Regions from separate parts of the Variovorax sp. F042 genome, predicted to be linked through region 1. Evidence: predicted binding sites of a transcription regulator. Region 1 holds the regulator's gene; each other region holds the start of a gene.
What was found. Region 1 encodes sigma-54, which starts transcription at its own class of promoters, with help from an activator protein. Its sites were predicted from a motif close to TGGCANGNAANCTGCTTT; they were not measured.
Positions count from the first base shown of each region.

Region 2: ACZYSP_RS04035 (flavin monoamine oxidase family protein) is a predicted target of sigma-54. The motif match lies at 2,218-2,235, and genes of this name have one in related genera.
Region 3: atzF (allophanate hydrolase) is a predicted target of sigma-54. The motif match lies at 2,842-2,859, and genes of this name have one in related genera.
Region 4: ACZYSP_RS19540 (pilin) is a predicted target of sigma-54. The motif match lies at 5,430-5,447, and genes of this name have one in related genera.

Region 1 is NZ_JBVASX010000003.1:159,371-167,181, forward strand. It holds gene ACZYSP_RS13585 (ATP-binding response regulator) at 1-601, shown strand, start outside; gene ACZYSP_RS13590 (cytochrome b) at 689-1,273, shown strand; gene ACZYSP_RS13595 (YceI family protein) at 1,273-1,860, shown strand; gene ACZYSP_RS13600 (YceI family protein) at 1,926-2,570, shown strand; gene ACZYSP_RS13605 (LysE family translocator) at 2,590-3,237, shown strand; gene ACZYSP_RS13610 (phospholipase D family protein) at 3,245-4,852, opposite strand; gene rpoN (RNA polymerase factor sigma-54) at 4,863-6,464, opposite strand; gene lptB (LPS export ABC transporter ATP-binding protein) at 6,482-7,276, opposite strand; gene lptA (lipopolysaccharide transport periplasmic protein LptA) at 7,273-7,811, opposite strand, start outside.
Region 2 is NZ_JBVASX010000001.1:833,428-841,238, forward strand. It holds gene ACZYSP_RS04025 (RidA family protein) at 1-72, opposite strand, end outside; gene ACZYSP_RS04030 (c-type cytochrome) at 139-561, opposite strand; gene ACZYSP_RS04035 (flavin monoamine oxidase family protein) at 587-2,182, opposite strand; gene ACZYSP_RS04040 (hypothetical protein) at 2,288-2,512, shown strand; gene ACZYSP_RS04045 (cell division protein ZapA) at 2,509-2,841, shown strand; gene ACZYSP_RS04050 (sulfite exporter TauE/SafE family protein) at 3,147-3,968, shown strand; gene ACZYSP_RS04055 (universal stress protein) at 4,044-4,469, shown strand; gene ACZYSP_RS04060 (AraC-like ligand-binding domain-containing protein) at 4,476-5,438, opposite strand; gene ACZYSP_RS04065 (carbon-nitrogen hydrolase family protein) at 5,626-6,630, shown strand; gene ACZYSP_RS04070 (phenylacetaldoxime dehydratase family protein) at 6,648-7,712, shown strand; gene ACZYSP_RS04075 (malonate--CoA ligase) at 7,723-7,811, opposite strand, start outside.
Region 3 is NZ_JBVASX010000003.1:467,372-475,182, reverse strand. It holds gene ACZYSP_RS15000 (beta-ketoacyl-[acyl-carrier-protein] synthase family protein) at 1-228, opposite strand, end outside; gene ACZYSP_RS14995 (AmpG family muropeptide MFS transporter) at 385-1,770, opposite strand; gene ACZYSP_RS14990 (M48 family metallopeptidase) at 1,831-2,685, shown strand; gene atzF (allophanate hydrolase) at 2,888-4,621, shown strand; gene ACZYSP_RS14980 (ABC transporter substrate-binding protein) at 4,634-5,635, shown strand; gene ACZYSP_RS14975 (ABC transporter permease) at 5,641-6,468, shown strand; gene ACZYSP_RS14970 (ABC transporter ATP-binding protein) at 6,465-7,298, shown strand; gene hpxZ (oxalurate catabolism protein HpxZ) at 7,295-7,675, shown strand; gene ACZYSP_RS14960 (BMP family ABC transporter substrate-binding protein) at 7,728-7,811, shown strand, end outside.
Region 4 is NZ_JBVASX010000006.1:6,863-14,673, forward strand. It holds gene ACZYSP_RS19520 (pilus assembly protein) at 1-2,012, shown strand, start outside; gene tnpB (IS66 family insertion sequence element accessory protein TnpB) at 2,590-2,931, shown strand; gene tnpC (IS66 family transposase) at 3,002-4,456, shown strand; gene ACZYSP_RS19535 (transposase domain-containing protein) at 4,488-4,625, shown strand; gene ACZYSP_RS19540 (pilin) at 4,807-5,370, opposite strand; gene ACZYSP_RS19545 (3',5'-cyclic-nucleotide phosphodiesterase) at 5,578-6,381, opposite strand; gene ACZYSP_RS19550 (CHASE2 domain-containing protein) at 6,411-7,811, opposite strand, start outside.

The DNA of each region.
Region 1 (7,811 bases):
GCAGATCGGCAACGTCGAGCGCAACCTGCAGCGCGGCCATGGGCTGGGCCTGGCGATCGTGCGGCGGCTGGCGGCGCAGCTCGGCATTGCGGTGTCGCTGCGCTCGGCGCCGGGGCGGGGGTCGGTGTTCAGCTTCGAACTGCCTGCAGCGCCGGAAGGCGCGGTGGTGGCGGCGCGCCCTGCTGCGGTGGCGCAGGACGATGGCGACGAGGCGGCGCGCACGCCGTTGCGCCCCGGGCTCGCCGTGCTGGTGGTGGAAGACAACACGGTGGTGGCCGACAGCCTCTCGGCCCTGCTGCTGCAATGGGAAGTGGAGCCGCGCGTCTATGCCAGCGCCGCCGAGGCGCTGGCGCTGGCCGACCTGCGCGCGCTCGACGCGGCGCTGTGCGACATCCGCCTGCCGGGTGCGCTCGATGGCATCGCGCTGGCCGAGAAGCTGCAGCGGCAGAAGCCCTCATTGGCGATCGCGCTGATTTCGGCCGACATCAACGAAGCCACCCAGCGGCTCGCCGCCGAGCGCGGCTGGCATGCGCTGCGCAAGCCGGTGCAGCCGGACGAACTGCGCGGCGTGCTGCTGAAGGCGCAGCTGCTGCGGGGCTGACCGAGGCCACCGGGCTGGCACGGCCCCTGCTGTGCTGTCATGGCTTCCGATATATGCTCCGCGCACAGGCCGCCAGCCCTGCCTTCGATGTCCACCGACACATCCCCCCCTCCCCCCGCCGCCGACCCGCGCTACGACCCGCTCGCGATCGCGCTGCACTGGCTGCTTGCGGCCCTGATCGTCGGTTCGTTCGGCGTCGGGCTCTACATGACGGGCCTGCCGTTCTCGCCGCTGCGGCTGAAGGTGTACAGCTGGCACAAGTGGGCGGGCATCACGATCCTCGCGCTCTCGGCGCTGCGGCTGCTGTGGCGGCTGGGGCACCGTCCGCCGGCGCTCCCGCCGGGCATGACGCGGCTGCAGCTGGCGAGCTACCGCATCAGCCACACGCTGATGTACCTGCTGTTCTTCGCGGTGCCGCTGTCCGGCTGGGCTTACAGCTCGGCCATGGGCATGCCGGTCGCGTGGTTCGGCGTGCTGCCGCTGCCCGACTTCGTGCCGGTCGACCACGACTTCGCCGAGGCGGTGCTGCAGCCGTTGCACCGCAACTGCGCCTTCGTGCTGGCGGGCGTCACGCTGCTGCACGTGGTGGCGGTGCTCAAGCACCACTGGATCGACCGCGACGGTCTTCTGAAACGCATGTGGCCCGGGCCACGCAAGGAATCTGCTCGATGATGAAGCGACTGTTTTTCCGCCTCTTGCCGCCGCTCGCGGCGCTGGCCTTCGCCATCGCGCTACCAGCCAGCGCCGAGCCCGCGGCCGCGAAGCTCGTTGCCGACAAGAGCCAGATCGTGTTCGTCACCAAGCAGATGGGCGTGCCGGTGGAAGGCACGTTCAAGAAGTTCGACGCACACGTCGCCTTCGATCCGAAGAAGCCCGAGGGCGGCAGCGTCGCGCTGCAGATCGACACGGCCAGCGCAGGCTTCGGCGTTCCGATGAGCGATGCCGAGTTGCCCAAGCAGCCATGGTTCGACGCCGCGCATTTCCCGCAGGCAAGCTTCCAGTCGAGCGCCATCAAGGCGCTGGGCGACGGCAAGTTCGAGATGGCGGGCAAGCTCACCATCAAGGGCACGGCCAAGTACGTGACGGTGCCCGTCAGCATCGCGGCGGCCGGCGGCAACTACGCGGTGGCCACCGGAAGCTTTACGATCCAGCGGCTCGACTACAAGGTGGGCGACGGCGAATGGACCGACACCTCGATGGTCGGCAACGAGGTGCAGGTGCGCTTCAAGTTCACGCTTACAGGCCTCGGGCCGCTGTGAACGGCCGAATGGGCCTGCCCTCCCCTCACTCACTTTTCTCTTTCATGACCCACACAACCAACGCCATGAAAAAGCTCCTTCTCGCCGCGGCCCTGTCGGCCGCCGCGTTCACCGGCGCCACGGCACAGCAGCAACCACAAGGGCCCGAATACACCGCGCCGGCCGTGGCCGCCAAGCCCGCGGGCGGGCCGGTGAAAAACGCCAACTACGTGGTCGACCCGACGCACACCTTCGTGATGTATGAAATGGGCCACTACGGCACCACCACCAACCGGGGCCGCTTCAGCACCAAGGACGGCTCCGTGCAGATCGACGGTACCGGCGCCAGCGGCAAGGTCGACATCACGATGGACATCAGCTCCATCAACACCGGCGTCGACCTGCTCAACCGCCACGTGCAAAGCAAGGACTTCTTCAACGTGGCCGAGTTTCCGACCGGCCGCTTCGTGGCCGACCGCATCGACTTCAGCGGCGGCAAGGTGGTCGACGTGCCGGGCACGCTCACGCTGATGGGCCAGACCAAGCCGGTGACGCTGAAGGCCGTGCGCTTCAACTGCTACCTGAGCCCGCTGATCAACCGCCAGGTGTGCGGCGGCGACTTCGAGACGACCGTGGAGCGCAGCGACTGGGGCATCACCTGGGGGCTGAACTTCGGCTTCGAGAACAAGGTGAAGCTGCTGGTGCAGGTCGAAGCGGTCAACGTGCAGTGACACCGGAGAAGGCAAGGCCATGATGGACACCACCCTTTCGCTGCTCGGCATCGCCGGCGCCATGACTGTGGGCGCGATGAGTCCCGGCCCCAGCTTCGTGATGGTGGCCCGCACCGCCGTGACCTCGCGCACCGACGGACTGGCCGCAGCGCTGGGCATGGGTGCCGGCGGGCTGGTCTTCGCGATCGCCGCGCTGGCCGGGCTGCAGGCGGCGTTCCTGGCCGTGCCGGCGCTGTACGTGGCCATCAAGGGCCTGGGGGGCGCCTACCTCGTCTACCTGGGCTTTCGCATCTGGAGCGGCGCGCGGCAGCCGCTGGCCGTGGCGGCGCAAGAGACGGACGGGTCGCCGCGCCAGCAGGGCCGCAGCGGCCGCACCTTCCTGCTGGGCCTGGCCACGCAGGTCAGCAACCCGAAGACTGCCGTGGTCTACGCCAGCATCTTCGCGGCCTTCCTGCCGCGCGAGGTGCCGCTGGTGCTCGCACTGGCGGTGCCGGCGGTCATCTTCTGCATCGAGACGGGCTGGTACGCCATCGTGGCGCTGGCGCTTTCCTCGGCAGCGCCACGCTCGACCTACCTGCGCTACAAGGTCTGGATCGACCGGGCCGCCGGCGGCGTGATGGGGCTGCTGGGCCTGCGGCTGATCTGGTCGGCCGTGCGCGGCAACTGAGCCGACGCTACAACAGGCTCTCCGGCGTCAGCGGCGCCAGCAATTCGAGCATGGTCCGGTCCCAGAAGCCGGAGTCGGGCTCCTCGCTCAGCACGGTGAGCTTGCCGGCGTCGTCGCTGACCCATTCGATGCGCGACTCGTTGCTGCCCTCGGCAAAGCGCAGCCGGTAGGCGCCCTGCTGCTTGAGCACGTCGATGAGCTTGAGCGCCTGTTGCGCCATCTCGGGGCTGCGGATGAAGAGACCGATCTCGGTGTTGTGCGTCTCCGAGCGCGGATCGAAATTCATCGAGCCGACGAAAAGAATGCGCCGGTCGATCACCGCCGACTTGGCATGCAGCCTGCCTACCGAGGTGCCGAACAGGCCGAGCCGCACGCTGCGCCGGGTGCGCGTGGAGCTCAGTTCGTAGAGGTCGGCGCCGAGCTTGAGCATGTCGGGCCGGTAGCGGCGGTAGGCGGTGTGCACCAGCGGCTCGTCGGTGGCGGCCAGCGAATTGGTGACGACGCTGATCTTCACGTTGCGGCCGCGGATCTCGCGCATCACCTCCAGCCCCGAGGCGCCCGGAATGAGGTAGGGCGAGACGATGGTCACCTCGGAGCGCGCACGGCGCATCTGCTCGACCACGTTGTAGCGCACGCTGTCGACGTCCAGCAGCGGCACGCCGCCGTAGGACGTGGTCTTGCCGATCACGCGCTCGGGCGAATCGGCGTAGGCCTCTGCGGTGGCCCAGATCAGTCCGAGCTTGCCGGCGTTCAGGTCTTCCGCCATCGGGCTGTAGCCAAGCAGGTCGTTGGGCGCGGGCGGCGGCGGTGGTGGCGTGGTGTCGAGGCCGGTGGCGACGTCGAAGCGCTTCTGCAGCTCCTCGCGCGACAGGTCGCTGGCCACCACCGACTGGATCGGCCGCACGTAGATGCTGTTCCAGTACTGGTCGAACAGGCTGCCCAGCCGCGGGATCAGCGCGCCGGTGACGAAGGTGTCGAGGTCGAGGAAGTTCTCCCCCGCCGTGCGCCTGAAATACTGGTTGCCGATGTTGCGCCCGCCCGCCACCGCCATCGCGCCGTCGGCAATGAACAGCTTGTTGTGCATGCGGCGGTTGACGCGGCTGAAGTCGAAGAGCGACGCGCTGAAGCGCTTCAGCAGGCTGCCGCGCCCGGCCGGGAACGGGTTGAACAGGCGCAGCTCCACGTTGGGCGTGGCGGCCAGGCCGAGCAGCAGCTCGTCTTCGCCGGAGGTGTAGAGGTCGTCCATCAGCAGCCGCACGCGCACGCCGCGCTGGGCGGCGTCGCGCAGGGTGCGCATCAGGTAGCGGCCGGTCTCGTCGTTCTCGATCTGGTAGTACTGCACGTCGAGCGTGAGCTGCGCGCGGCGGGCCAGCTGGATACGGGTGTCGAAGGCGAAGTCGCCGCCGGGCATGAGGCGAAAGCCGCTCAGGTCGGGGTCGGGCTGGGAGGCCAGCGCGATCTTGCCGAGCGCGGTGTCGGCTGACACGGCCATGGCCTTGGTGGGCGGGCGCGGCGCCTCGTCGGGCAATGTGGCGCAGCCTGCGAACAGCAAGACCGCAGCCATGACGAAAACCCAATGCCCACAACGCGAAAGCGACGGCAGGCGACGGGTCATCGGTGGCTTTCTACAGGGCCTTGCGCAGGTTGGCGGGCGCGATGCGCAGCGCCTCGCGGTACTTGGCCACGGTGCGGCGCGCGCACTCGATGCCCTGCTCTTTCAGCATCTCGGAGATCTGGCTGTCCGACAGCGGCTTCTTGATGCTCTCGGAGCTGACGAACTGCTTGATCAGCGCGCGCACCGCGGTGCTCGACGCATTGCCGCCGGTTTCGGTGCCCAGCGCCGAGCCGAAGAAGTACTTGAGCTCGACCGTGCCGAAGGGCGTGGCCATGTACTTGGCGGTGGTCACGCGCGAGATGGTCGATTCGTGCAGGCCCAGTTCGTCGGCGATCTCGCGCAGCACCAGCGGGCGCATCGCGAGTTCGCCGTGCACGAAGTAGCTCTTCTGCCGCTCGACGATGGCGTTGCTCACGCGCAGGATGGTGTCGAAGCGCTGCTGGATGTTCTTGATGAACCAGCGCGCCTCCTGCAGCCGCTGCGACAGCGCCTGGCTGCCTTCGCCCTTGTGCGACTTGAGTGCGCCGGCATAGATGTCGTGCACGCGCAGGCGCGGCATCACCTCGGGGTTCAGCATGACGCGGAACTTCACATTGGTGCCGCGGCCCGTCTTGGTGACGATCACGTCGGGAATGACGATGTTGCGCTCGACGTCGACGAAGCGCCGACCCGGCTTGGGCTCGAGCCGCGCGATGATCTGCAGCGCCGAGCGCACCAGCTCCTCGTTGCTGCGGGTGAGCGTGGCCAGGCGCTTGAAGTCGCGGCGCGCGAGCAGCTCCATTGGCTGCTTGCAGATGGCGATGGCGGTCTTGCGGACCAGCTCTTCCTCGTCGGTCTCGTCCTCGCGGGCCAGGGCACGCAGCTGGATGCCCAGGCATTCGCCGAGGTCGCGAGCGCCGACGCCGGCGGGTTCCAGGCTTTGCAGCAGGCCGAGCGCCACCTGAAAGTGATGCACGAGGTCGTCGAACTGGTCGTTGTCGTCGCCGGCCAGGCCCGAGGCCAGTGCGGGCAGCGAGTCTTCCAGGTAGCCGTCGTCGTTGAGCGATTCGATGAGAAAGCGCAGCGCGGCGCTGTCGTTCTCGTTCAGGCGCAGGCTCAGGGCCTGGCGGTGCAGGAAGGACTGCAGCGACTCCTGGCTGCGCGCGAGTTCGGTGGCGTCGGCACGTTCGTCGTCGCCGAGGTTGTTCTGGCGCGCGGGCGCATCGCTGCCCCATTCGCTGTCGTCGGGCGCCATGTCGACGGTGCCGTCGCCTTCCCAGTCGGGCTCGCGCTCGGTGATCTCGGCAGCGGGGCCGTCGGTGTCGGCCGTGGTGGTGGTGCTGGTTTCGGTGGAAGCAGTGGACGCGCTGGCGGCGGGCGAAGCGAAGTCGCTTTCGCCGTCGCCGCTATCGCCGCCGTCGTCGCGCGGCACCGGGGCATCGGCCGTGTCGAGCCCGAATTCCTCGCGCGCCGCTTCTTCAGCCGTGCGCTCGAGGAACGGGTTCTCGTCGAGCATCTGCTCCACCTCCTGGCTCAGTTCGAGCGTGGAGAGTTGAAGCAGCCTGATCGACTGCTGCAGCTGTGGCGTCAACGCCAGATGCTGCGAGACGCGAAGGGATAGCCCTTGCTTCATGGGAACCGCTCCCGCCCTTACATGCGGAAGTGTTCGCCCAAGTACACCCTGCGTACTTCGGCGTTGTCGACGATCTCCGAGGGTGTGCCTTGTGCCAGCACATGCCCGTCGCTGATGATGAAAGCGTGATCGCAGATGCCCAGCGTTTCACGCACGTTGTGGTCGGTGATGAGCACGCCGATGCCGCGCTCTTTCAGGAAGCTGATGATCCGCTGGATCTCGATCACCGCGATCGGGTCGATGCCGGCGAAGGGCTCGTCCAGCAGGATGAAGCGCGGCTGCGTAGCCAGCGCACGCGCAATTTCGACGCGGCGGCGCTCGCCGCCCGACAGCGCGAGCGCGGGCGAATCGCGCAGGTGGTCGACGCGCAGGTCGGCCAGCAGCTCGGCCAGGCGCTCGTCCATGTGCTGCTTCGACAGCGGCGCCATCTTGCCGTTCTCGTCGGGCTCGCTCTGGAGCTCGAGCACGGCGCGCACGTTTTCCTCGACCGTGAGCTTGCGGAAGATCGAGGCTTCCTGCGGCAGGTAGCTCAGGCCCATGCGGGCGCGGCGATGGATCGGCATGTGGGCGATGGGCTCGCCGTCGATGCTGATGTCGCCCGCGTCGGCGCGCACCAGCCCCACGATCATGTAGAACGAGGTGGTCTTGCCCGCGCCGTTCGGCCCGAGCAACCCGACGACTTCGCCCTTCTGCACGTCGAGCGAGACGTCTTTCACGACCGTGCGGCTGCCGTAGCTCTTCTTCAGGCCGCGCGCGATCAGGCGGCTGCCCGGTGCGCCGTTGGCGTCCTGCGTTCCTGCGGTTTCGATCACTTGCGGGTTTCTCCCTGGTCACTGAGCGTGGTGCTCTGGCGCAGGCCCTTGCCGGGTGCGGGCGTGGGCGCCGGCGGCGCCGCCTTCGCGCCGGCCGGAGCTGAGGCACCGGCTGCCGGTGCGGTGGCGGCCTTGGGGGTCAGGATGGTCTTGACGCGCCCGCCCGGGGTGGACGCGTTGACGGCGGTGTTCGGCGGCACAGTGGAACCGTTGACCGTGTAGGTGTCGTTGCTCTGGTCGTAGACAATCAGCGCGCCCTGGCTCTCGTCGTTCGGCGTAGCGCCAAGCAGGCGGCGCATGGTGGCGTTGCGGATGAACTTGACGTTGTCGGCGCGGCTGTCGTACTCGATGACTTCCGACTCGCCCTCGATCCACTCGTCGGGCGCATTGCGTTTCTGCTTGTAGTAGGCCCGCTTGCCCGGTGCCGCCGTGACCACGCCGTACTGGTAGCCCTCGGGGTCCTGGCGTACATCCATGCGTGCGCCGCGGATGATGATCGTGCCCTTCGTAACGAGCACGTTACCGGTGAACACGC
Region 2 (7,811 bases), on a different contig from region 1:
GGCGGCGCCGGTGCCGGCTGCGAGCAGTGCGGCGACGAGCGCCAGCTTCTTCGTGATGGAGGTCATGGTCATGCGTGTTGTCTCTCTGCTGGGGTGGATGAAGAAAGGATCTGCCAGGTATCGAAAGAAGAAGGCCGATCAAGGCCGCAGCTTCTTGACGCTCTCCGCCGCAATGGCGTCAGGATACTGGTTGCCGAAATGGGTACGCGCGTAGCCGACCACGGAAGCGATCTGCTCGTCGCTCAGCATCTTGCCAAAGGCGGGCATGCCTTTCTGCCCATTGATCACCACGTAGAGCGGGTACTCCGCGCTTGCGAGCCGCGGGTTCGAGGCGAGCGCCGGATAGGCGCCTGCGCCCTTCGCCCCTTGTCCCTGCGCCATGTGGCAGCCCTGGCAGGTCGCGCGGTAGATCGCCTCGCCCGAGCTCTCCTGGAATCGGGGGCCGACGGAAAAGACGGGCTCCGGCGACTGCGCGAAAGCAGCCTGGCCGGCCACCGAGGCCAGCGCGCCCAGCGAAAGGCCGAGCAGCGCGCGCTTGAAGGTCGTGATGTTGTTGTTCATGGTGGGTGTGTCCTTCACTCGGCTTTCACGCAACGGCGCGGGCATGCAGCCGCTGGATGGCGTCGAGCGACGAGAGCAGTGCGCCCTCCTGCCAGGCCGGAATGTAGGAAGCGTGCTCGCCAGCCAGCGCGATGCGGCCGTCGACCTGGCACAGGTTCTTGTAGTGCTTCTGGCGCGTCTCGTCGGTCCACATGCCGTAGCAGCCGTGCGTGCCGGGCACGCGGTGCCAGCCCACGGAAATGCCGTTGTCGAATTCGCTCGCGTACTGCGGATGCAGCTGCGTGCCGAACTCGACCGCGCGGCGCACGCGCTCCTCGGGCGCCATGGCGGTGAATTCGTAGGAGTTCGGGCCGTCGAACACGTAGGCGCCCAGCACCACCGACTTGCCCTTGGCGCCATAGCGCGTCGAGGGATACGAAATGCGCGAGATCGGCAGGTCTGTGTAGCTGATGCCGCCGTAGATGTGCTCGTCTTCTTCCCAGAAGCGGCGCTTGAACTGCAGGCCCACCTTCACCGAAGCGCCGTAAGGCACGGCGTTGATGGCCTCCTGCATTGCCGAGCCCACCTGGATGTCGATCTGGCTGAGCACCGACAGCGGAATGGTGCACAGGCACCAGTCGGCCTTGGCCTGCGTGACCGCGCCGCCCTTTGATGCATCGGTGTAGGTGACCGTCACGCCGCGGTCGTTCTGCTCGATCTTCGTGACCTTGGCGCCGTAGCGGATCAGGCTGCCCACTTCTTTCTGGAAGGCCTTGGCGATCATGTCCATGCCGCCCACGGGCTGGAAGATCGCGCTCTGGAATTCGTAGTCTTGCCCGCTGGCGATGTAACGCCAAAGATTCGATTGCAGCAGCTCGCTCATGTCGAGCGGCTTCGACGGTTTGGCCAACGGCATGAGGCCGCCGCCCGCATCGACTTCATAGCCGCGGCGGTCGCTGCTGACGGTGCCTTCGAGATAGCGGAACTGCGTGTCGAGCGCGCCCCAGCGGCGCAGGCCTTCGAGCAGTTTCTCCTTGTCTTCCTTCGTCAGCGCCGCGTCGAGGTTGCCCTGCGTCGTGGCCTTGCCGAGCAGCTCGGCGACGTAGCCCTGGTAGTCGGCCTGCACGTGGCGGTAGCGCTGCGGCTTGCCGCCGTAGGCCTTGCTCGAATGCACCAGCGCGTTGTAGTTGACCTGGACGAAGGGCTCCAGCGCCACGCCCAGCCGCTTGCAGTAGCCCAGCACTGCATGGTGGTGATAGGGAATGCGCCACGGCCCCGGATTGAAGTACTCGCCCTTGGCGAAGCCGCATTGCTGCACGGCGCCACCCAGCTCGGTGAAGGTGTCGCCGCCGCGCAGTGTCCAGCACCGGCCGCCCGCGCGATTGCTGAACTCGAGGACCTTGACCGAGTAGCCCGCGTTGCGCAGTTCGAGCGCGGCGGCCATGCCGGCCAGGCCTGCGCCAAGAACCAGCACCGACGCACCCTTCTTTGCACCATCGAGCTTCGGTGGTCCGCTGTAGTTGGATTCGGCGGCAAAGCCCAGCGAGGTCATCGCCTGGTACATCGCGCCGCCCCCTGCGGTCTTGCCGATGAGCGTAAGCAGGTCGCGCCGACTGAATAAAGTGTTGTTCTTCGTGGTCATTGACAGGCTATTGGAGTTTGAAAGGCAACTGGAAGGCAGCAGAATCCATGCCACGCCCAGGCACCGCCTGGGGGCCGCTTCCTTGGGAAACTACAATCGCCAACCATGCCCGCCTCCAGCCCTATCGATCAGATCGCCGAGCGTGTTGAACGACTGCTTGTGCGTCACGAAGAGGTGCAACGCACCAATGCGCTGCTGCAGGAGCAGGTCGATGCGCTCACGCGCGAACGCGACGCCCTGAAGTCGCGGCTCGTTGCGGCACGTACGCGCCTCGATGCCCTGCTCGAACGGTTGCCGGCTGAACCACCCTCCGAAGATTCCCCCGCATGAAGCAGATTGAAGTACAGATCATGGGCCAGAGCTATCTGCTCGGCTGCCCCGATGGCGGCGAGGCGCAGCTGCGCGAAGCCGTCGAACGCGTGGACGCAGCCATGTGCAAGATCCGCGATGCCGGAAAAGTCAAGGCCCGTGACCGCATCGCGGTGCTGGCTTCGCTGAACCTGGCGTTCGACCTCGCCGCGCAGCAGGCCGCTGTTGTCGCAGCGCCCGCGGCACCAGTTGCCACTTCGGCTGCAGACAGCGTCGAAACCGACGCGAAGGCCACGCAGCTCATCCAGAAACTCGATCAGGCCCTGGCTGGCGATGGACATTTACTCTGAATAAGGCTGGCACGAAGACGGACGAGGCGTAAAATCCAGTCCGTCTGCAGACTGTGTCGGGCTTAATATTTCCTTGTTCCAATGCTCTCCGGAGCCGGGCTTGGTACATCGCTCGACGGGCGTGATCATCTCGCGTCAGATGAACCCGAAGTCCTGCTGCCCTCGCCCACCTGAACCCTGGTTCAGGATGCGGGTCCGGCACATCACCTGCAGACACCTTTTCCTGCCACGGCCCCCTGCATCCACTGCTCGGGGCCGTTGCTTTTTCCAACCCCTCACTTCTCTTGCGTGACTTTCCCGTGAATATCGCTGCCCTGCTCGACCCCCTCCTGATCGCCGAACTCGCCGCTCTCGGCCTCGGCACCGGTTTTCTCGCGGGCCTGCTGGGCATCGGCGGCGGCATGCTGATGGTGCCGTTCATCACGATCATCATGGGCCATCGCGGCGTGCCGGCCGACCTCGCGGTGAAGATGGCCATCGCCACCTCGATGGCGACGATCATCTTCACCTCGGTGTCCAGCGTGCGCGCGCACCACCGGCGCGGCGCTGTGCGCTGGGACATCGTGCGGCGGCTCGCGCCCGGCATCGTCATCGGCAGCCTTGCTGGCAGCCTGGGCGTGTTCTCGCTGCTCAAGGGCACTGCGCTGGCCATCTTCTTCGCGCTGTTCGTGGGCTTCTCGGCCACGCAGATGTTCCTCGACAAGAAGCCCGCGCCCACACGGCAGATGCCGGGCACGGGCGGCCAGCTCGCGGCGGGCGGCGCGATCGGCTTCATCTCGGGCCTGGTGGGCGCGGGCGGTGGCTTCATCAGCGTGCCGTTCATGACGTGGTGCAACGTGTCCATTCACAACGCGGTGGCCACCAGCGCGGCGCTGGGCTTCCCGATCGCGGTGGCGAACGTGCTCGGCTATGCGGTCAGCGGCCAGTCGGTGCAAGGCCTGCCGGCTGGCTCCTTCGGCTACATCTGGCTGCCCGCGCTGGCCGTGATCGCGCTGTGCAGCGTGTTCACCGCACCGCTGGGCGCGAAGGCGGCGCACAGCCTGCCGGTGAAGAAGCTCAAGCGCGTGTTCGCGAGCATCCTTTACCTGCTCGCGGCCTACATGCTCTGGAAGGGCCTGCACGGCTGATCTGGCCGGGCAAAGCCCTTCGGGCCTGAGGTACGCCCCGTTGCGGTGCGCGAAGCCGCGCCGTATAAGGGTTTCATGAAAATCCTCATCGCCGTCGATGGCAGCGCCTACACCCGCAAGGCGCTCGACTACCTGCTTGCCAATCGCGCAATGTTCGTGGACGGGCACCAACTGGTGGTGGTGCACGTGTGCACCGGCATCTCGGGCCATGTCGCGCGCCACCTGAGCAAAGAATTGGTGACGGACTACTACGCCGAGGAAAACGCCAAGGTGCTCGACCCGGTGAAGGCGCTGTTCGCCGAGAGCGGCGTGAGCAACTACACGATCGACTCGCGCCACGGCCATGTGGCCGAGGAAATCCTCAAGTCGGCCGCGGCGGCACAAGCCGGGCTGATCGTGCTCGGCACCCATGGCCACGGCATCTTCGGCCGCGCGCTGATGGGCTCGGTCGCCACCAAGGTGGTCGCCGAAACCAACACGACGGTGATGCTGGTCCAGTAGCCCTTCTTACTGCATGCGCTGCTGCCGCCATTCGCGCGGCGAGCAGCCGAAGCGCTCGCGGAACGCGCGGCTGAAATGCGCCGCGTCGTTGAAGCCGCGGCCATAGGCAATCTCGGCCACCGGCCGGCCCGCGAGGCGCGGCTCCAGCAGGTCGCGGCTGCACGCCTCCAGCCTGCGCTCCCAGATGTACTGCGACGGCGTCAGCGGCTCGCTCCTGAACACGCGGTGGATGTGGCTCACCGACACGCCCAACCCCGCCGCCAGCGTGCCCACCGACAGCGAGGGATCGGCCAGCTGCTCGTCGATGAGCCGCTTCACGCGCGCCAGGTGATACGCCGTGAGGTTGCTGAGCGACGGCGCACTCGCCGCAGGCAGCGTCTGCAGCCCCGCCACCAGGATGTTCTGAACGCCGTTGGCCACCGCAAGCGCCGACGTGGGCTGCAGCGTATCGATGTCTTCGCGCAGCGTGTGGATCATGCCCAGCAGCAGGTGCCCCGCGCCCGCACGGCCTGACACCGTAGTAGCCGTCAGCGCCTCGGTGTCGCGCAGTTCGCTGCGCAGGCGTTCGCCGGGCAGCTTGAGCACGATCTGCTCGAAGGACTCGTCGAACAGCAGCTGATAAGGCCGCGTGCTGTCGTACAGCGCGAAGTCGCCGGCCGCGAGCACGGCGTCGCGGCCGTCCTGCCGCACCACGCCACGGCCGCGCGCCTGGATGCTCACGAGAAAGTAGTCGTCGCTGGAGTGCGAGATGTGCCCCGGCGTGCGCATCACCTTCTGCGGGCCCGAGGTGACGACCGACACGTCGAGCCCGGGCAGCGCGTGCTGGCGGATGCTGCCTTCGAAATCGCAGGTATCGCCTTCGCGCACCGGATCGCAGCCCAGTTGCACGTAGACGTTGCAGATCATGTCGGTCCAGTAGGCAAGCCGCTGGTCCCGCGGGACGGCGTCGGTGCTGAGCAACTGGGTCATCGGGGGTCCTCGGAAAGCCTTGGCAACAAGGGCATGCAACGCTGGAACAAGAACGCCGCCAATCCGGGTCAAGGCGTTCCGGCGGCGCGAATTTACGCTTCAAGCAACCCGCATGCCACAGCGCAAACCCGGTGCGCCGTAGGTGCGGAAGACGCCTCGTTACTTTCATTGCATCTGGAGAACCCCCATGCCGACCACCGTCCACCCCAAGCTGCGCGTTGCCGCCGTGCAGGCCGCCCCCGTGTTCCTCGATCTCGACGGCACCATCGACAAGACCATCGACCTGATGGCGCAGGCCGCGAAACAGGGCGTGCAGCTCGTCGCCTTTCCCGAAACCTGGGTGCCCGGCTATCCGTGGTGGATCTGGCTCGATTCGCCGGCCTGGGGCATGCAGTTCGTGCAGCGCTATCACGACAACTCGCTGGTCGTAGGCTCGGCCGAGTTCGACCGCATCAGGGAGGCAGCGCGCAAGCTCAAGATCTGGGTTTCGCTCGGCTACAGCGAGAAGGCGGCGGGCAGCCTCTACATTGCGCAGGCGCTCATCGACGACCAGGGCAACACGGCGCAGACGCGGCGCAAGCTCAAGCCCACGCACGTGGAACGCACTGTGTTCGGCGAAGGCGACGGCTCAGACCTCGCCGTGGTCGAGACGGCGCTGGGCAACATCGGCTCGCTCTCGTGCTGGGAGCACCTGCAGCCGCTGAGCAAGTACGCGATGTATTCGCAGAACGAGCAGATCCATTGCGGCGCATGGCCGAGCTTTTCGCTGTACCGCGGCGCGGCCTACGCGCTGGGCCCCGAGGTCAACAACGCCGCGAGCCAGGTGTATGCGGCCGAGGGCCAGTGCTTCGTGGTCGCGCCCTGCGCCACCGTGTCGAAGGCCATGAGCGAGCTGATGTGCACCGACGCGGGCAAGCAGCAGATGCTGCGCACTGGCGGCGGCTTTGCGCGCATCTACGCGCCCGACGGTTCGCCACTGGGCACGCCGCTGGCGGAAGACGAAGAGGGTCTGATCATCGCCGACATCGACCTCGGCATGATCTCGCTCGCCAAGGCGGCGGCCGATCCCAGCGGCCACTACTCGCGGCCTGACGTCACCCAACTGCTACTCAACAAGACACGCCGCGAACCCGTGGTAGTGCAGCACACGCCCGAGCCTGAAAGCAGCGTGCCCGAGCCAGTCGCGGCCTGAACCCAAGGAGGCACGCCATGGAATCCGCCATTGCCGAGCATCTGAAGTGCCCTCGCACGCGGCACCGTCGCGTGGAAGACGACTACACGCCGCCCTACCCCGTGTGGTCGGCCCGTGCGCCAACATCGGTGAAGCAGGTCGTGATGGGCTACTTCGGCGTGCAGTCGCGCGGCCCCGAAATGCAGGGCCGCGCCTGCGCCGCGCTGATGAAGATCGCCCGCGACTTCGCCCTGCCCGACGGCCCGGGCCACCATGACCTGACGCACTACGTCGATGCCGAGGGCTTCGACAACATGATCGCCATCGCCTACTGGAGCGACGCTGCGGCCTACGCACGCTGGTGCGCCACGCCCGCAATCGATGCCTGGTGGCGCTCCGACGATCGGCTCAACGAAGGCCTCGGCTACTTCCGCGAGATCGCGTCGCCGCGCGTCGAGCATTTCGAAACCATGTTCAACACACCCGACCGCTTCGAGGGCGTCGGCGTGGTCATGGGCGAGGTCAGCGGCGAACTGCAGGAGCACGGCTACTGGGGTTCGATGCGCGACCGCATCCCGCTCTCGCAGACCGATGCGATGACGCCTTCGGGCACGCGTGCAGTGATCGCCGGCACGCCGGCTCCGGACCAGCGCGTGCGCATCGCGGGCCACGAGAACATCGCGATGATCCGCTCCGGCCAGGAATGGACCGACACCACCGGGCAGGAGCGCACGCTCTACCTGGAAGACATGGAGCCGGTGCTGCGCGAGGGCATGGACTTCCTGCGCGACCAAGGCTTGGGCATCGGCTGCTACAGCAACCGCTACATGCACCACCTCGACGCGAAAGGCGCACCGCTGCAGAAGTCCTTCGGCCTGAGCTACTGGCGTTCGCTGGCCGACATGGAGCGCTGGGCCGAATCGCACCCCACGCACGTCGCGATCTTCGGCAGCTTCATGCGCTATGTGCAGGCGCTGAACTTCCAGCTGCAGCTGCGCGTGTACCACGAGGTGTCGGTGCTCAAGGCCGACGAGCAGAGCTACGAGTACATCAACTGCCACGCGCGCAGCGGGCTGATGAACGGGCTGGCGCCCGTTGCATGAGCCGATTCGATCAGGCTGCGAACAGCGCCTTGTGCTCCGCGCGCAGCAGCGCCTTCTGCACCTTGCCCATCGCGTTGCGCGGCAGCTCCGGCACGACGA
Region 3 (7,811 bases), 310 kb from region 1:
GAGCCGGTTGTTGCGGCAGTCCCAATGGGCGAGCGATTCGGGCAGGCGGATCTCCTCGAGCCCGTCGACGCGGCCGATCCAGGTGGGCAGAGGGGCGTCGCCGAAGTCATTGGCGCGCAGTCCGCTGCGCGACTGCGCGAGCGCGTCGGCCAGCACGTCCTTGCCGACACCGACGGCGGAGGTCGCCGTGTAGGCGCTGATTTGGAGAGGAGAAATTCGGGACGGCACGATCTTGTAGGGGCTTGCTGGCAGGCTCGCGGACGATGGGCGCGCAGGAAGAGGGCGCGAGGGGGAAAGGAGAATGAAAGAAACGAATGTATACCGGCACAGCCTACCAGTTGCGCGGCGCGCGCAGCGTCGGCTGTTTCCTATAGGGCCCAGGCCCTATTGACGGTCGGCGGGCCTTGTGATGGCCGTCATCCGCGAGGCCAGCGCCACCAGCACCAGCACCGGCACGCCCAAGAGCGCGGTGGCGACGAAGAAGGTGCTGTAGCCGTAGGCGTCGACGAAGACGCCCGAATAGCCGGCGATGAACTTCGGCAGCAGCAGCATCAGCGAGCTGAACAGGGCGTACTGCGTGGCCGAATAACTGATGTTCGTGAGGCTCGACAGGTAGGCGATGAAGGCCGCCGAGGCGATGCCGCCGGCCAGGTTGTCGGCCGAGACCACGGCGATCAGCGCCGTCAGGTCGTGCCCGCGCGAGGCCAGCCAGGCAAACAGCAGGTTGCTGGCCGCGCTGAGCACCGCGCCCAGCATCAGCACCCGCATCACGCCCAGGCGCATCGACAGCACGCCGCCGACGAAGGCACCCACCAGCGTCATGATCACGCCGTAGATCTTGCTGACCGAGGCCACCTCGTCCTTGGTGAAGCCCATGTCCACGTAGAAGGGGTTGGCCATGATGCCCATCACCACGTCGCTGATGCGGTAGATGGCGATCAGCGAAAGGATCAGCACCGCCTGCCATTTGTAGCGGCGGATGAAGTCGGCGAAGGGCTCTACCAGCACGCTCTGCAGCCATTCGGCGGCATTCTTCGCCTTGGGCAGCACGCGCGGCACCGGTTCGGGCGACAGCAGCACCGTGATCACGCCCACCGCCATCGAGGCCGCCATCACCAGGTAAGCCGTCTTCCACGCCCCGTTCTGGTAGGCCGCCGCGCCCGTGACCGCAGCGGCTGGTGCCACCTCGGCCCAGGCCGCGACCCACAGCACGCCCGCGCCGGCCCAGATCATCGCGAGCCGGTAGCCGGTCTGGTAGGCGGCCGCCAGCGCGGCCTGCTTGCGCGTTTCGGCCGATTCGATGCGGAAGGCGTCGAGGGCGATGTCTTGGGTGGCCGAGCCGAAGGCCACCAGCAGCGCGCACCAGATCAGCGGCGTGAGGCCCAGCCGGGGGTCGTTCAACGCCATGCCGATCAGCCCGGCGATCACCACGCACTGCGCCAGCAGCAGCCAGCCGCGTCGGCGCCCGAGCAGCGTGGTCAGCGCCGGCAGGGGTAGCCGGTCGACCAGCGGCGCCCAGACCCACTTGAAGCCGTAGGCCAGGCCGACCCAGCTCAGGTAGCCGATGGTGGTGCGGTCGATGCCCGCTTCGCGCAGTCGGAAACTCAGCGTGCCGAGCACCAGCAGCAGCGGCAGCCCGGCGGAGAACCCCAGCGCCAGCATGCGCAGGGTGGCGGGTTCCAGGTAGACCTTCAGCGCGTCGCGCCAGGGCGGTGAGGGGGTGGTGGGGGTTTCTGCGGGCGAGGCGGACATGAACCCCGGATTGTCCATGAGTGGCGGGGGACATCGACCAGGCCCTTTGTCTTCATTTGTTCCTATGATCCGCCTCCTATGTGCACACGCTGCGATCGCCCTGTTTCCGCCATCTCTGCCGCTTCTGGGTGGAATCCCCGGCGGGCCTTTCTCCTGGCCGCCGCCGGCGCGGCCCTCAGTGCGCCGGCGCTGGCGCAGGTCGATGTCGGCAACGCCTCGGTGGCGCGCAACCTCGTGCCGGCCGACAGGATCGAGGCTGCCGGCGTACAGCAATACGGCCAGTTGCTCGAACAGGCGCGCTCCAAGAATGCGCTCGCGGGCGACAGCAACCCGCAACTGCAGCGCCTGCGCGCCATCGCCAAGCGCCTCATTCCCTTCGCCACGCCGTGGAACTCGCGCGCCCGCGACTGGAAGTGGGAGGTCAACCTGATCGGCAGCAAGCAGATCAACGCCTTCTGCATGCCCGGCGGCAAGATCGCCTTCTTCACCGGCATCCTCGAACAGCTCAAGCTCACCGACGACGAGGTCGCGATGGTCATGGGCCACGAAATGGCCCACGCGCTGCGCGAGCATGCGCGCGCCCGCATGGCCAAGAGCGCGGGCACGGGCGCGGCGCTCTCCATCGGTGCGCAACTGCTCGGCTGGGGGCAGGTGGGCGACCTGGCGGCACGCGCCGGCACGCAACTCCTCACGCTCAAGTTCAGCCGCAGTGACGAGACCGAGGCCGATCTCGTGGGGCTCGAACTCGCGGCTCGCGCGGGCTATGACCCGAAGGCTTCGGTGTCGCTGTGGACGAAGATGGCTGCGGCGTCGAAGAACCAGGGCAGCCTGAACTTTCTCTCGACGCACCCGAGTGGGCCGGATCGCATCACGAAGCTCGAAGCGAACCTGCCGAAGGTCGAGCAGCTCTACCGCGACGCGAAGAAGAGCTGACCTGCATGACGCTCTTTCCCCTTGGGGAGAGGGCGGCGGTCTCTAGATAAGAGCCGCGCCTCATCGTCTGCACCTGCCCTCACCCCAAGCCTCTCCCCGAGGGGAGGGGGAGCCGATCCCGACACGTTTCCGATCCGCGCCACACCGCGTTTCCGCTGGCACGCCGCTTGCATCTCAACTTGTACACATGTTTGGATGCCTAATGATGGTGCATGAAGAAAACGGAGAAAGCGGATCGCCCGCCGCTGCCTGGATCGCGAAATTCGCGGCCCCCGTGGCGGACGCAGCGGCTGGCAAGGCCCTGGGCTTTGCCCTGCCGCTCGCCGGACTGAGCTTCGCGGTCAAGGACAACATCGACGTCGCCGGCGTGCCCACCACGGCCGCCTGCCCGGCCTTCGACCGCCTCCCCACGGTCCACGCAGCCGTGGTGCAGCGCCTGCTCGAAGCCGGTGCATCCCTGGCTGGCAAGACCAACCTCGACCAGTTCGCCTGCGGCCTGAACGGCACGCGCTCGCCATACGGCGAGGTACCCAACGCCTTCGACGCGCGCTATGTCTCGGGCGGCTCCAGTTCGGGCTCGGCCTATGTGGTGGCGGCCGGCGAGGTCGACTTCGCGCTGGGCACCGACACCGCCGGCTCGGGCCGCGTGCCTGCCGGGCTCAACAACATCGTCGGCCTCAAGCCCTCGCGCGGCCTGTTGAGCACCTTCGGCGTGGTGCCCGCTGCGCAGAGCGCCGACTGCGTCTCGATCTTCGCGCGCACCGTCGCCACCGCGGTCGACGTGCTGCTCGCCGCAGTCGGCCACGACGCGCGCGACCCGTACTCGCGCGACCTGGCCCTGAGCCGCAAGCCGCTGCCCGCGCACTTTCGCTTCGGCGTACCTGACAAGCTGAGCTTCTTCGGCGACACCGCCGCCGAACGGGCGTTCAACGACGCGACCGCGCGCCTGCTGGCCATGGGTGGCTCGCCAGTCACCATTTCCTACGCCCCGCTCGCCGAGGCAGCCGCGCTGCTCTATGAAAGCGCACTGGTCGCCGAACGCTACGCCGCGGTGCGCGAGTTCTTCGATGCGCACGGCGACGACGTCATCGAGCCCGTGCGCGGCATCCTTGCGAGTGGCTGCAACTACAGCGCCGCCGACGTGTTCGAAGCCCAGACGCGGTTGCGCGCCATCGCTCAACAGGTCGAGCCGATGTGGCGTGACATCGACGTGCTGCTCGTGCCCACCGCGCCCACGCACTACACCCGCGAGCAGATGCGCGCCGATCCGGTGGTGCTGAACCGCAACCTCGGCGCGTACACCAACTTCGTCAACCTGCTCGACTACGCCGCGCTCTCCGTGCCCAGCAGCCTGCGCGCGGACGGCCTGCCCTTCGGCATCACGCTGATCGGCCCCTGCGGCAGCGACCTCGCGCTGGCCGACCTGGGCCAGCGCTACCACCACGCCACCGGGCTCGCGCAAGGCGCGACCGGCGTGCCGCTGCCCGAGCCGCGTGCCATTCCTGGCCTCGCCGCGCCGGATGCCGGCACCCTGTCCATCGCCGTGGTAGGTGCACATCTCTCGGGCATGCCGCTCAACAGCCAGCTCACCGAGCGTGGGGCGACGCTGCTGCGCGCCACCACCACCTCGCCCTTCTACCGCCTCTACGCGCTGCCGGGCACCGTGCCGCCCAAGCCCGGCCTGCAGCGTGTGGTCGAGGGCAGTGAAGGTGGTGCCATCGCGCTCGAAGTGTGGGCTGTGCCACTGGCGCAGGTCGGGAGCTTTCTCTCCCTCATTCCGCCGCCCCTGGGCCTCGGCAGCGTCGAGCTGGCCGACGGCAGCTGGGTGAAAGGCTTCATCTGCGAGGGCCACGCGCTGGCCGGTGCGCAGGACGTGACCCTCCATGGCGGCTGGCGCGCATACGTCGCGAGCCGCGCCACCCCGAGTTCCAACTGACCAGGAGTTCCGATGAGCACCCAAGACAAACCTCCCGCATCGCGTCGCCGACAGCTGCTGCAGGCCGGCGCCGCGGGCCTGGCCGTGCTGGCCGCGCCCGCCATCGTGCGTGCGCAGGGCGCCGCCAAGCTGCGCATCGGCTTCTGGCCCGTGGCCGCCGGCCTGCCGTTCTTCGCAGCGGTCGACAAGGGCTACTTCAAGGAGGCCGGCCTCGACGTCGAACCGCTCAAGTTCGCCGGCGCGCAGCAGGTGATGGAAGGCATGCTCGCGGGCCGCTGCGACGGCAGCGCCAACGGCACAGGTTCGGCCAACCTCGCCATCGGCGAGATCGCGCAGCCGGGCCTCTTCAAGATCTTCTGCACCAACCCGAGCAACGCGAAATACGTGCTCGACGAATTCATCGTCGCCAAGGACAGCCCCATCAAGACCATGGCCGAGCTGGCCGGCAAGAAGGTCGCCTCGGGCCCTGGCATCCAGAACGTCACGCTGTGCAAGACCATGCTGGAGCGCGCGGGCGCCAAGGGCGCGACCGTGAGCGAACTGCCCATCGGCCAGCACGTGGCCGCACTGGTCGCGGGCCAGGTCGACGCCTGCTACACGCTGGAGCCCACCGGCACCGTGGGCCGTATGAACGGCACCACGCGCGTCATCGAGGCCGGCGTGGTCGCCAAGTACATCCTCGGCGACCCGATGGCGCCCTGGCATGGCGGGGCGGCCAGCCTCACCACCGAGTTCATCAAGAAGAACCCAGAGATCGCCAAGAAGTACATCGCCGCCTACGCGCGCGGCGTGGAGCTGGTGCGCACCAAGCCCGACGAGGCCCGCCAATTCATGAAGGGCTACACCGCCATCGAAGGCAAGCTCACGGCCGAAGTGCCGCTCGCGTCGTACATGCTCTACAACGAGTTCAAGCCCAGCGACGTCGCGTACTTCCAGAAGTTCTACGACCTGTTCACCGACAAGGGCATCTTCGAGAAGAAGGTCGTGGTGGACACGCTCCTCTACAAGGCCTGACGACCATGGCCGACGCAAGCTCGACCACGGCCGCGCCGTGGACCCCGCCGGCCAGCACGGCCACTGCCGCGCCCAAGCCGCCGCTGCGCGACCGCATGCTGCCCTTCATAGGCCCGGTGGTGCTGTTCATCGTGTGGGACCTGGTGGTGCGGCTCGGCTTCATCAAGCCGATATTGCTGCCCACGCCCGCCGACACCATCGCCGCGCTCATCACCGGCCTGGCCGGCGGCCCGCTGCTCACCGACTTCGTCATGACCGTGTGGCGCACCGTGCAGGCCTTCGTCATCGCGGCGGCCATCGGCGTGCCGCTGGGCGTGCTGCTCGGCAGCAACGAGAAGGCGTACCGCAGCGTGGAGTTCCTGATCGACTTCTTCCGCTCCACGCCGTCGTCCGCGCTCATTCCGCTGTTCCTGCTGATCTTCGGCGTGAGCGACGTCAACAAGGTGGCCATCGCGGCCTTCGGCGCGCTGCTCATCGTGGTGTTCAACAGCGCCTACGGCGTCATCAACGCACGCAAGCAGCGCGTGATGGCGGCGCGCGTCATGGGCGCCTCGCGCTGGCAGGTCTTCAAGGACGTGCTGATCTGGGAAAGCCTGCAGCCCAGCTTCGTCGGCCTGCGCTCTGCGGTGTCGATGGCGCTGGTGATCGTCATCGTGGCCGAGATGTTCATCGGCTCCGATACGGGGCTCGGCCACCGCATCATCGATGCGCAGCAGGTGCTCAACGTGAAGAGCATGTACGCGGCGATTCTTGCGGCGGGTGCGCTGGGCTATGCGCTGAACATCCTCTTCCTCATTGCCGAACGCCGCATCGTGCACTGGAGCGGAAGATGAAAGTCACGCCTGACATCGTCGTCAACGGCCCGGTATACGCCGACGTGCCCAGGCCGGCCTTCAAGCCCGGCCCGGCAGGCACGCACATCACCATCCGCGGCCTCACCAAGTACTTCGCGGGCTGGCCGCTGTACGAGAACTTCGACCTCGACATTCCCAAGCACGCCATCGTCTCGGTGTTCGGGCCCAACGGCTGCGGCAAGTCCACGCTCATCAACATGATCGCGGGGCTCATTCCCATCGATTCGGGCGAGATCCTGTTCGACGGCAAGCAGCGCAAGGACACCAAGATCGGCTACGTGTTCCAGAACTACCGCGAGGCGATGTTCCCGTGGATGCGCACTATCGACAACATCGCCTATCCGCTGAAGCTCGAAGGGCGCAGCAAGGCCGAGGTCGACCGGCGCATGGAAGAACTGGTGGCGTCCTTCGACGTGAAGTTCGACCTGAAGCGCTTTCCGTACGAACTCTCGGGCGGCCAGCAGCAGACCGCGTCGATCATGCGTGCACTCGCGCCCAACCCCGAGGTGCTGTTTCTCGACGAGCCCTTCTCGGCGCTGGACTTCGAGATGACCCTCTTCATCCGCGAGAAGCTGCAGGAGGTGTTCATGCAGACCGGCACCACCATGCTGCTGGTGTCGCACGACCTCGAAGAGGCGGTGTACCTCGCCGACGAAGTGCTGCTGCTGACCAAGCGGCCCACCAAGGTTGCAGAGATCCTGCGCTATGGCGACGCACGCCCGCGCACCGTCGAGACGCTGAGCACCGAGAGCTTCGTCGCCATGAAGAAGCTCAGCCTCGACATCTTCCAGCGGGAGGTTCGCCGGTGACAGCCGAGATCAACATCCCCGATGTGATCGCTGAAGTGAGCGCAGTGTTCGCGCGCTACGAGGCGGCGCTGGTCGGCAACGACCGCGCGGTGCTCGACGAGCTCTTCTGGAATAGCCCGCACACGCTGCGCTACGGCTTCTCCGAGAACCACTACGGCCACGCCGACATCAGCGCATTCCGCGCATCGCTGCCCCAGCAGAGCCCGCCGCGCGAACTGCTGCGCACCGTCATCACCACCTACGGCCGCGACTTCGCGACCGCCAACGTCGAGTTCCGCCGCGAAGGCAGCCGCCAGACCGGCCGCCAGAGCCAGACCTGGTTGCGCACGGCCGATGGCTGGCGCGTAGTCGCCGCCCACGTGAGCCTGCTCGGCTGACCCGCGGGCACATTCTTTGCACCCCACCTCAAATCCAAGACCGGAGTACGTCATGACCAGCCAATTCAATCGCCGCGATTCCCTCAAGACCCTGGCCGCACTTGGCGCGGCAGGCAGCCTCGGAAGCTGGAGCGCC
Region 4 (7,811 bases), on a different contig from region 1:
GCCACGGGCAGTATTTCAATACGAAGGATCCCGCCAAGCTGCAAACCGCGCTCGCCTCCATCCTCAACGACATCGTCAATCGAACGGGCGCGGGCGCCTCGGTGGCGGTGAGCAACCCGAACGTCAAATCGGGCGACAACACGGCCTATGCCTCCAGCTTCAATTCAGGCGCATGGTACGGCGACCTTCAAGCCTTTGCGATCGATCTGAACACCGGACTATTGGGCACCACACCACTGTGGTCGGCCCAGTCCCTGCTCGACAGCAAAACGTTTGGCACGCGCTATATCGGCAGTTTCAATGGCAGCAGCGGCGTGCCTTTTACAAAAACCGACCTTTCGACGACCCAACTGTCTCGGCTGAATTCGCCGAGCAGTCCTCCCGGCCCGAGCGACAGCACGGCAGTGATCGCGTATCTGCGCGGCGACCGTACGGGCGAAGGCAACGGCAGCAACAGCGCGCAGCCGTATCGGACACGCACCCATGTGTTGGGCGACATCGTGAACGCCGAGCCGATCTATGTGCCTGCACCACGTTCCAGCTACACCGACTCGGGTTACTCCACCTTCAAGGGTGGGGCCGCGGCCAATCGCGCAAAGATTGTGTATCAGGGCGCCAACGACGGCATGCTTCACGCCTTCGACGCAGGTACGGGCAGTGAGTTGTGGGCCTATGTGCCCGGTCGCCTTTTCGACACCAATCTTTCCGCCACCTACACCTCGACCAGCGCGCTGGTGGGCCTGACGCAGCAGTCCCTGTTCCAGCATCGCTTCTACGTGGACGGCACGCCCATCGCCACCGACGTGGATCTCAGCAATACCGTGGCCCACCAGCCCACACCGCCGGCGGCCAACTGGGCCACGGTTCTGACGGGGGGCCTGTCCAAGGGCGGACGAGGCTACTACGCCTTGAACGTGACTGATCCTTCCGCCACCTCCGACGCCACCGTGGCGAGCAAGGTGATGTGGGAGTTTCCGAACGCCAGCACCGCCGCCGCGGTGGCAAAGAACATCGGCTATACCTATGGCTCGCCACTCAATGTGAAGACCAAGGCGGCTGGCTGGGTCACGCTGGTGACCTCGGGCTACAACAATGGCTCCGACACTGGTGGCGATGGCGCAGGTCACCTCTTTGTGTTGGACACTGCAACGGGCAATTTGATCAAAGACTTGAGCACCGGCGTCGGAACGAGCGCGGCCCCCAGCGGACTGGCAAAAATCAGCGCATTCCTCACGAATCCCGGCGTTGACGATACAGCGGACTATGTGTACGGCGGCGATCTGCTTGGCAACGTCTGGCGCTTCGATCTGTCAGATGCATCGACCACCAACTGGAATGTGAAGCGACTGGCGACGCTGGTGGATAGCAGCGGCAACCCTCAGCCCGTCACGGGCACCCCTGAGTTGGGTGTAGTGAAGAACAAGCGTATGGTCTTTGTTGGTACCGGCCAATACCTTGGTGCGACCGATATTCCAGGCACTACGGGCGCCAACACCAATGCAACGCAGGCGCAATCGTTCTACGGCTTGCTGGACGACAAGTCTGCGAACCCGACGATCACGCCGCTGCGAACACAGCTTGTGCAGCAGACGGCAACTGCATCAGGCACGAATATCAATGTGACCAGCAATCCTCTGGATCTCACGGCCAAGAAAGGCTGGGTATTGGATTTCGCGACGAAGCCGGTTGGCGAGAGAGCCTACACAAGTCCCGTGTTGTTCCAGGGTGTTCTCGCTTTCACCACCAACATCCCTTCCAGCGACCCATGCTCGCCAGGCGGGAGTTCGAATCTCTACTTCCTGAATTACAGCAATGGCGGGGCCATACCGAACCTGAGCAGTCGCTATATCGGCAATGTGCTGGCGAGTCGGGTGCAGCCAGAAGGACTACCAAATGGCGCGATAAAGATTCTTGTGCGCACGTCGGATGGGAAGACCAAAGTTTATGACGTGGCGGTGCCGTCTTCGACTACGCCTACTCGAATCATGTGGCGGGAGGTCATTACGAATTGACCGCCCCTCCATCGACATCGACATCGACATCGACATCGACATCGCCGTTGCCAGCGCATCCATCAATGGAGAATCCCGAGGACCCGAGAATCTCTGCCTCTAGACACCCTCGATTCGAGTGCAGAGTCACACTTGGTCCTCAGTGATCTTCGATCGAAGTTCGCCATGCTGATACGCGAATCGTCGTGCTCGTCAGACGCGGAGCGACCACCATCGATCGTCTTCCGACCTCCCTTGGGCCGTCCAGCCAGAAGGCGCTTGCCTCCGGTGCGCCACGAGCGCGAGGCATCAGGCGAGTTGCCAATTTGCTGCGCAAATGGGTCATCGATGCTGAGCGGCGAGATATGACCGGAGCAGATTCCGGGTCCGTGACGCGATCACTTGACGCCGAGTCGCTGCCCGATGACCCACCCTCGGCTTGCGGTTTCGTTGCCCTGCAGCTTCCGCCGCCTACGCCGGCTCCTGTGACGCCGCAGGACATCCGGGCCGAGGTGCACCGCGCAGGCATGACCATTACCGTGAGTTGGCCAATCAATGCGGCCTCTGACTGTGCGGCCTGGATGCGGGAGATCCTGCGTTGATTCGCATCGACGCGGTGTGGCTGGCTGTTGAACCCATCGATATGCGCGCGGGCGCCGAACGGCTGCTGGCGAGCGTCGTGAAGGTCTTCGGCGCCGCGCAGGCGCATCACGGATACCTGTTTGCCAACGCCCGGCACACGCGCATCAAGCTGCTGGTGCACGATGGCTTCGGCGTGTGGTGTGCAGCGCGGAGGCTGAACATCGGCGGCTTCGCGTGGCCGGCCCAAGGTTCAACCACCGGCACGCCGCTCGCGCTGACGCGCGAGCAGTTTGACGCCCTGGTGTTGGGCCTGCCCTGGCAGCGTCTGGAGGACCTGCGCGTCATCACCCGGCTGTGAAGTCGGCGCGCGAGCGTTGACAGCGCTACCCCGCATGGCAGGCGCCTGTGACCGTCGGCATGATGAGCGCATGCAGCACCTGCACGATCTCAACGCCTCGGACCTCAGTGGTCTGTCGCCCGAGACCGTTGCCGCGCTGGCGCAGCAGATGTTGGCCCACATCCAGCAGCAGGCCCAGCAGATCGAGCGCCAGGCGCACGAGATCAAGTTCAGGGACGCCAAGCTGGAGAAGGTGATGTTCGAGCTGGCGCGCCTGAAGGCGTGGAAGTTCGACGCCAGAACCGAAGCCATGAACGCCGAACAGCGGCGCCTGTTCGAGGAGACGATGGCCGAGGACGAAGCCAGCCTGCAGGCGCAGCTTGAGCAACTGCAATCCAAGTCGCCGGCCAAGCAGGCGCAGGAAGAAGGCGACAAGCCGCCACGCAAGCCTCGCCGCCAGAAGCTGCCCGAGCATCTGCGCCGGCTCGACCATGTCCACGAGCCGTCGGACACCCACTGCCCTTCACCCCACTGCGGCCGGCCCATGGTGCGTGTGGGCGAAGACATCAGCGAGCAGTTGGATATCGTGCCGGCCGAGTTCTTCGTTCATCGCCACATCTACGGCAAGTGGGCCTGCCGCTGCTGCCAGTGCCTGGTCCAGGAGCCGGCCGTGCCGCAGATCATCGACGGCGGCATCATGGCCGCCGGCCTCATCGCGCACACGCTGACCAGCCACTTCGTCGACCACCTGCCGTACTACCGGCTGGAGACCATCAACGCACGCTCTGGTGTGCACACGCCGCGCTCGACGCTGGCGCAGACCTCGGGGCGCGCTGGCGCGGCCCTGGAGCCCTTGTACGACGCCCAGAGGCGCTTCGTACTGCAGTCGAGGGTGCTGCATGCCGACGAAACACCTGTTGCCATGCTGGACCCAGGCCGGGGCAAGACGAAGAGGGCCTACATCTGGGCTTATGCCAGGGGAGCCTTCGATCCGCAGCCGGGCGTCGTGTACGAGTTCTGCCTGGGCCGCGGTGCCCAGTACCCCATTGCCTTCCTGCAGGGAAGCGACGGCTTCGGCGCGCACGCGCCTTGGAGCGGCACGCTGGTGCGCGACGAATACTCGGCCTACGACAACGTCGTCGCAGCGCACGCTGACCGCATCGCCGCAGGATGCCTCGCTCACGCGAGGCGCCACTTCCACGAGCTGGGCAAGTCCGGCACCAGCGAAGTGGCGTCCGAGGCGCTGCGTCGCATCGCGACGATCTACCGCGCGGAGCGCCAGTTCGGCGAGCTCGCTGGCCAAGACCGTCTACGCCTGCGTGAGTCGGTGACCAGGCCGCTGTGGGAGGAGCTGCATGTGTGGCTGCAACTCGAGCGTGCCAGGGTCCCCGACGGCGGGGCGACGGCCAAGGCCTTGAGCTACAGCTTGAATGCCTGGACCGCGCTGACACGCAATCTCGTCGACGGCGACGTGCCGGTGGACAACAACCACTTGGAAAATCGAATCCGTCCCTGGGCAATGGGACGCCTGGCTGTTCGCCGGTAGCGAACTGGCTGGTCAGCGCGCCGCCATCGTGATGAGCCTGGTGCAGTCGGCACGCCTGTGCGGCCACGACCCGCATGCCTACCTCAAGGACGTCCTGGAGCGCTTGCCCACGCACCTGAACAACCGAATTGACGATCTCTTGCCACATCGCTGGCGACCGCTCATCTGACTCTGCAGCAGGGGCCGCCGCCGCTCACCACCGTCAAGATGGAGCGCCCATCCGTTTACACTATCAGTACTGATCAGCATAAAAGCCTACACGCGCAAAAAATGACGGAGTGTCGGGACGAGATAAAGAGAAATAGAAAAGCCGCCCGAAGGCGGCTGTTTTTTGGAGCTCGAAAGAGCGCTTAGCGGCAAGCTTGGGGAGCGTACTTGGCGAGCAGAGTGCCGGCGGTAATGCCAGTGATACCCACTGCCGACGCGGATTCCGCCGTCTTCGATGCGCAACCCCAGTCCACAACACCACTGACGCCATCGCCTTGTGCTGTTACGAGAGTCACCGCAGTCTTGTCAGCCTTACGGATGTACGGAGCAAGAACCAGGGCGGTTTCACCGGTCTTGATGCCGACCGAAGCAGGAATGAAGTTGACGGTGATCTCACCGCTAGCAGCCATGGAAACCGAACTCACATACTTGCTGTTGATTCCAGTGCCATTCGCACCGCCATTTTGCTCGTTCCAAGTCTTGACCACAGTGGCGAGATCGGTAGCCGATGTCACGCCATCGGTCGCAACTGCTTGCTTCGCGGACTCGGCCAAATTCAGACCTTCAGTGATCCTTGCGCGAACTGTGTAGTCTTGATAAGCCGGCAGAGCCACGGCAGCCAAGATACCAATGATCGCCACAACGATCATCAATTCGATAAGGGTGAAACCCTTTTGCACATTGCGTGCGATGGTACGACGGTTCATTCACTAACTCCAGGTTGGTTGGTTGTTACGCCCGGGAACCTGCCCGGAGCGAGGTACCTTCCGCAGCATCTGTGCCACCCGCCCCCAGAGCCTCCTGCTGACCGAACACGTCAACTTTGATCACATTGTCGTTACGTCGTGTGACACAAGTTGCTTCAAGACGCCACGTTTGGTGACAAATTTGTCATGCCAGCGCATCACCCCGCATCAGCAAGTCAGGATCCCATCCGCCTTCAACCAGCGTATGTCCCGCTGCGCCAACCCCGCTACCTGCTCGTCCATCAGTGCCTCGATCTGGCTCATGATCTCGTCGGTTTCGGTGGGCTTGGTGTGGGTGATGTAGATCGGGTACTGCTTCCCCGGCCCGATGTGCGCCAACTCATCGGCCAGCACTGCCGGCGACAGGTGAAGGCTCCGCTCGGCCAGGGCCTGCTCACGGCTGCTGAAAGCCGTTTCAATCACCAGCATCGCCACATCGATCGCATTCACACGCTCCCAGAAAGGCGCGTTGCGCTCGGTATCCCCGCTGAACACCCAGTGGGCGCCGCCTTCGGCCCGTCTTACGGCAAAGCCGCACGCCGGCACGGTATGAACCGCAGGCAGCACCTCGACCAGCTTGGGCTCACGGCTACCCAGCGGCAGCATCTGACCGACCGCGATGACGTGAAAGCTCACGAATGGCGCCTCGACGCTGGGAATACTCTCGAAATCCGGCCAGATGACGTTGTTGAACACATGCGCCCGCAGCGCATCGATGGTGGCCCTCAGCGCATGCACGCGCAGTGGCCGCTTGCGGCGGCTGCCTACGGCGTCGAGCATCAAGGGGAGCGCGGCGATGTGGTCGAGGTGGCTGTGGGTGAGCACGACATCGTCGATGCGGACCATCTCTTCGAGCGTGAGATCTCCGACGCCCGTGCCCGCATCGACGAGCAGGTCCGTGTCGACCAGGAAAGAGGTAGTGCGGCAGTCTTTGGCGATGGCGCCCGAGCAACCCAGCACACGAACCTGCATTGTGAGAGACCCCTTGTGTGTGTCTGTCGTCATTTGGTTTCGAACCGGGTCGCGCCATCCCAATCAGGGTCTTGTGGTCGCAACGCCATCGAGGCTAAACGCTGGGCATAGAGCTGGTAAAGGACTTTTTTGGCATCCGCGGCGAGCAGGGGGGCCAGCAAGTTTCGGCCCATCGCCCAGTCCTGCCGTCGGTAGGCCGCGAGCACTTCGCTCCAGCGGCCGAGCAGTTGCCGGGTCTGCGCCACCGCCTCGGGCGTGCGCACGGCCAGCGGCGTAAAAACGGCAACGGCCTGTGCCTTTCCCTTGACGCGAACGCTGTCGAGTTCCTGCCAGATGTAGCCGGGCGCCAGCTCGCATGTCGCGCCGCTGGCCACGACTTGCACGCCGTAGTGTCCGCTCAGGCCCTCGAGGCGGGATGCGAGGTTGACCGCGTCGCCGACCACGGTATAGCTGCGGCGCGCTGCCGAGCCCATGTCGCCCACGCTCATCAGGCCGCTGTTGATGCCGATGCCCACGCTGATCTCGGGCCGGCCGCTGGCGCGGTGGATGTGGTTGATGTCGTGCACGGCGTCGGCCATGTCGAGCGCAGCCCGTACGGCGAGCGTGGCGTGGTCGGGTGTGTCGATGGGCGCCCCCCAGAAGGCCATGACACAGTCGCCCATGTACTTGTCGATGGTGCCGCGGTGCGCGCTGATCACGTTGGTGAGCCGGCTGAAGACGGTGTTGAGAAAGGCCTGCAGCTCGGCCGGCGCCATCTGCTCCGACAGGCGGGTGAAGTCGCGCATGTCGCAGAACATCACGGTCATGGGCTTGCTCTCGGCGCGCATGCTGTAGCGGCCGGGGTGCTCCATCATTTCGTTGACGAGCTGTGGCGGCACGTAGGTGCCGAAGAGTCGCACCAGGCCGCGCCGCGCGCGCGATTCGACGAAGTAGCCCCAGCTCATGTTGAACACGAAGGCCAGCGCCGTCATCGCCAGCGTCGACGCCAGCGGCAGCACGAGGCTGTGGCTCACGTACAGCCAGGTGTTGAGACCGATCAGCGCGGCGATCGCCCCCGCGGCCAGCAGCAGGGCGCGAGGCGCCGACAGCAACGACAGTCCGAAGGCCAGCACGAGCCCCGTCACCGCGACAAGCAGCACCTCATAGCCCACCGCGTAGTCGGGCACGCTGAGCAGGCGATGGTCGAGCAGGGCGGAGACGACGTTGGCATGCACCTCCACCCCCGGGAACGCAGCCTCGACGGGTGTGGCACGCAGATCCTGCAGCCCCGGGGCCGTGGCGCCCAGCAGCACGATCTTGTCCTTCAGCTCGCCCGGCCCCAGCCGGCCTTCGAGCACGTCGGCGGCGGGCACATAGCGGAACGATCCGCCGTCCGCGCCGCCAGGGCCGCGAAACGGCACCTGCATGCTGCCCGTCCCGTCGACCGGAAT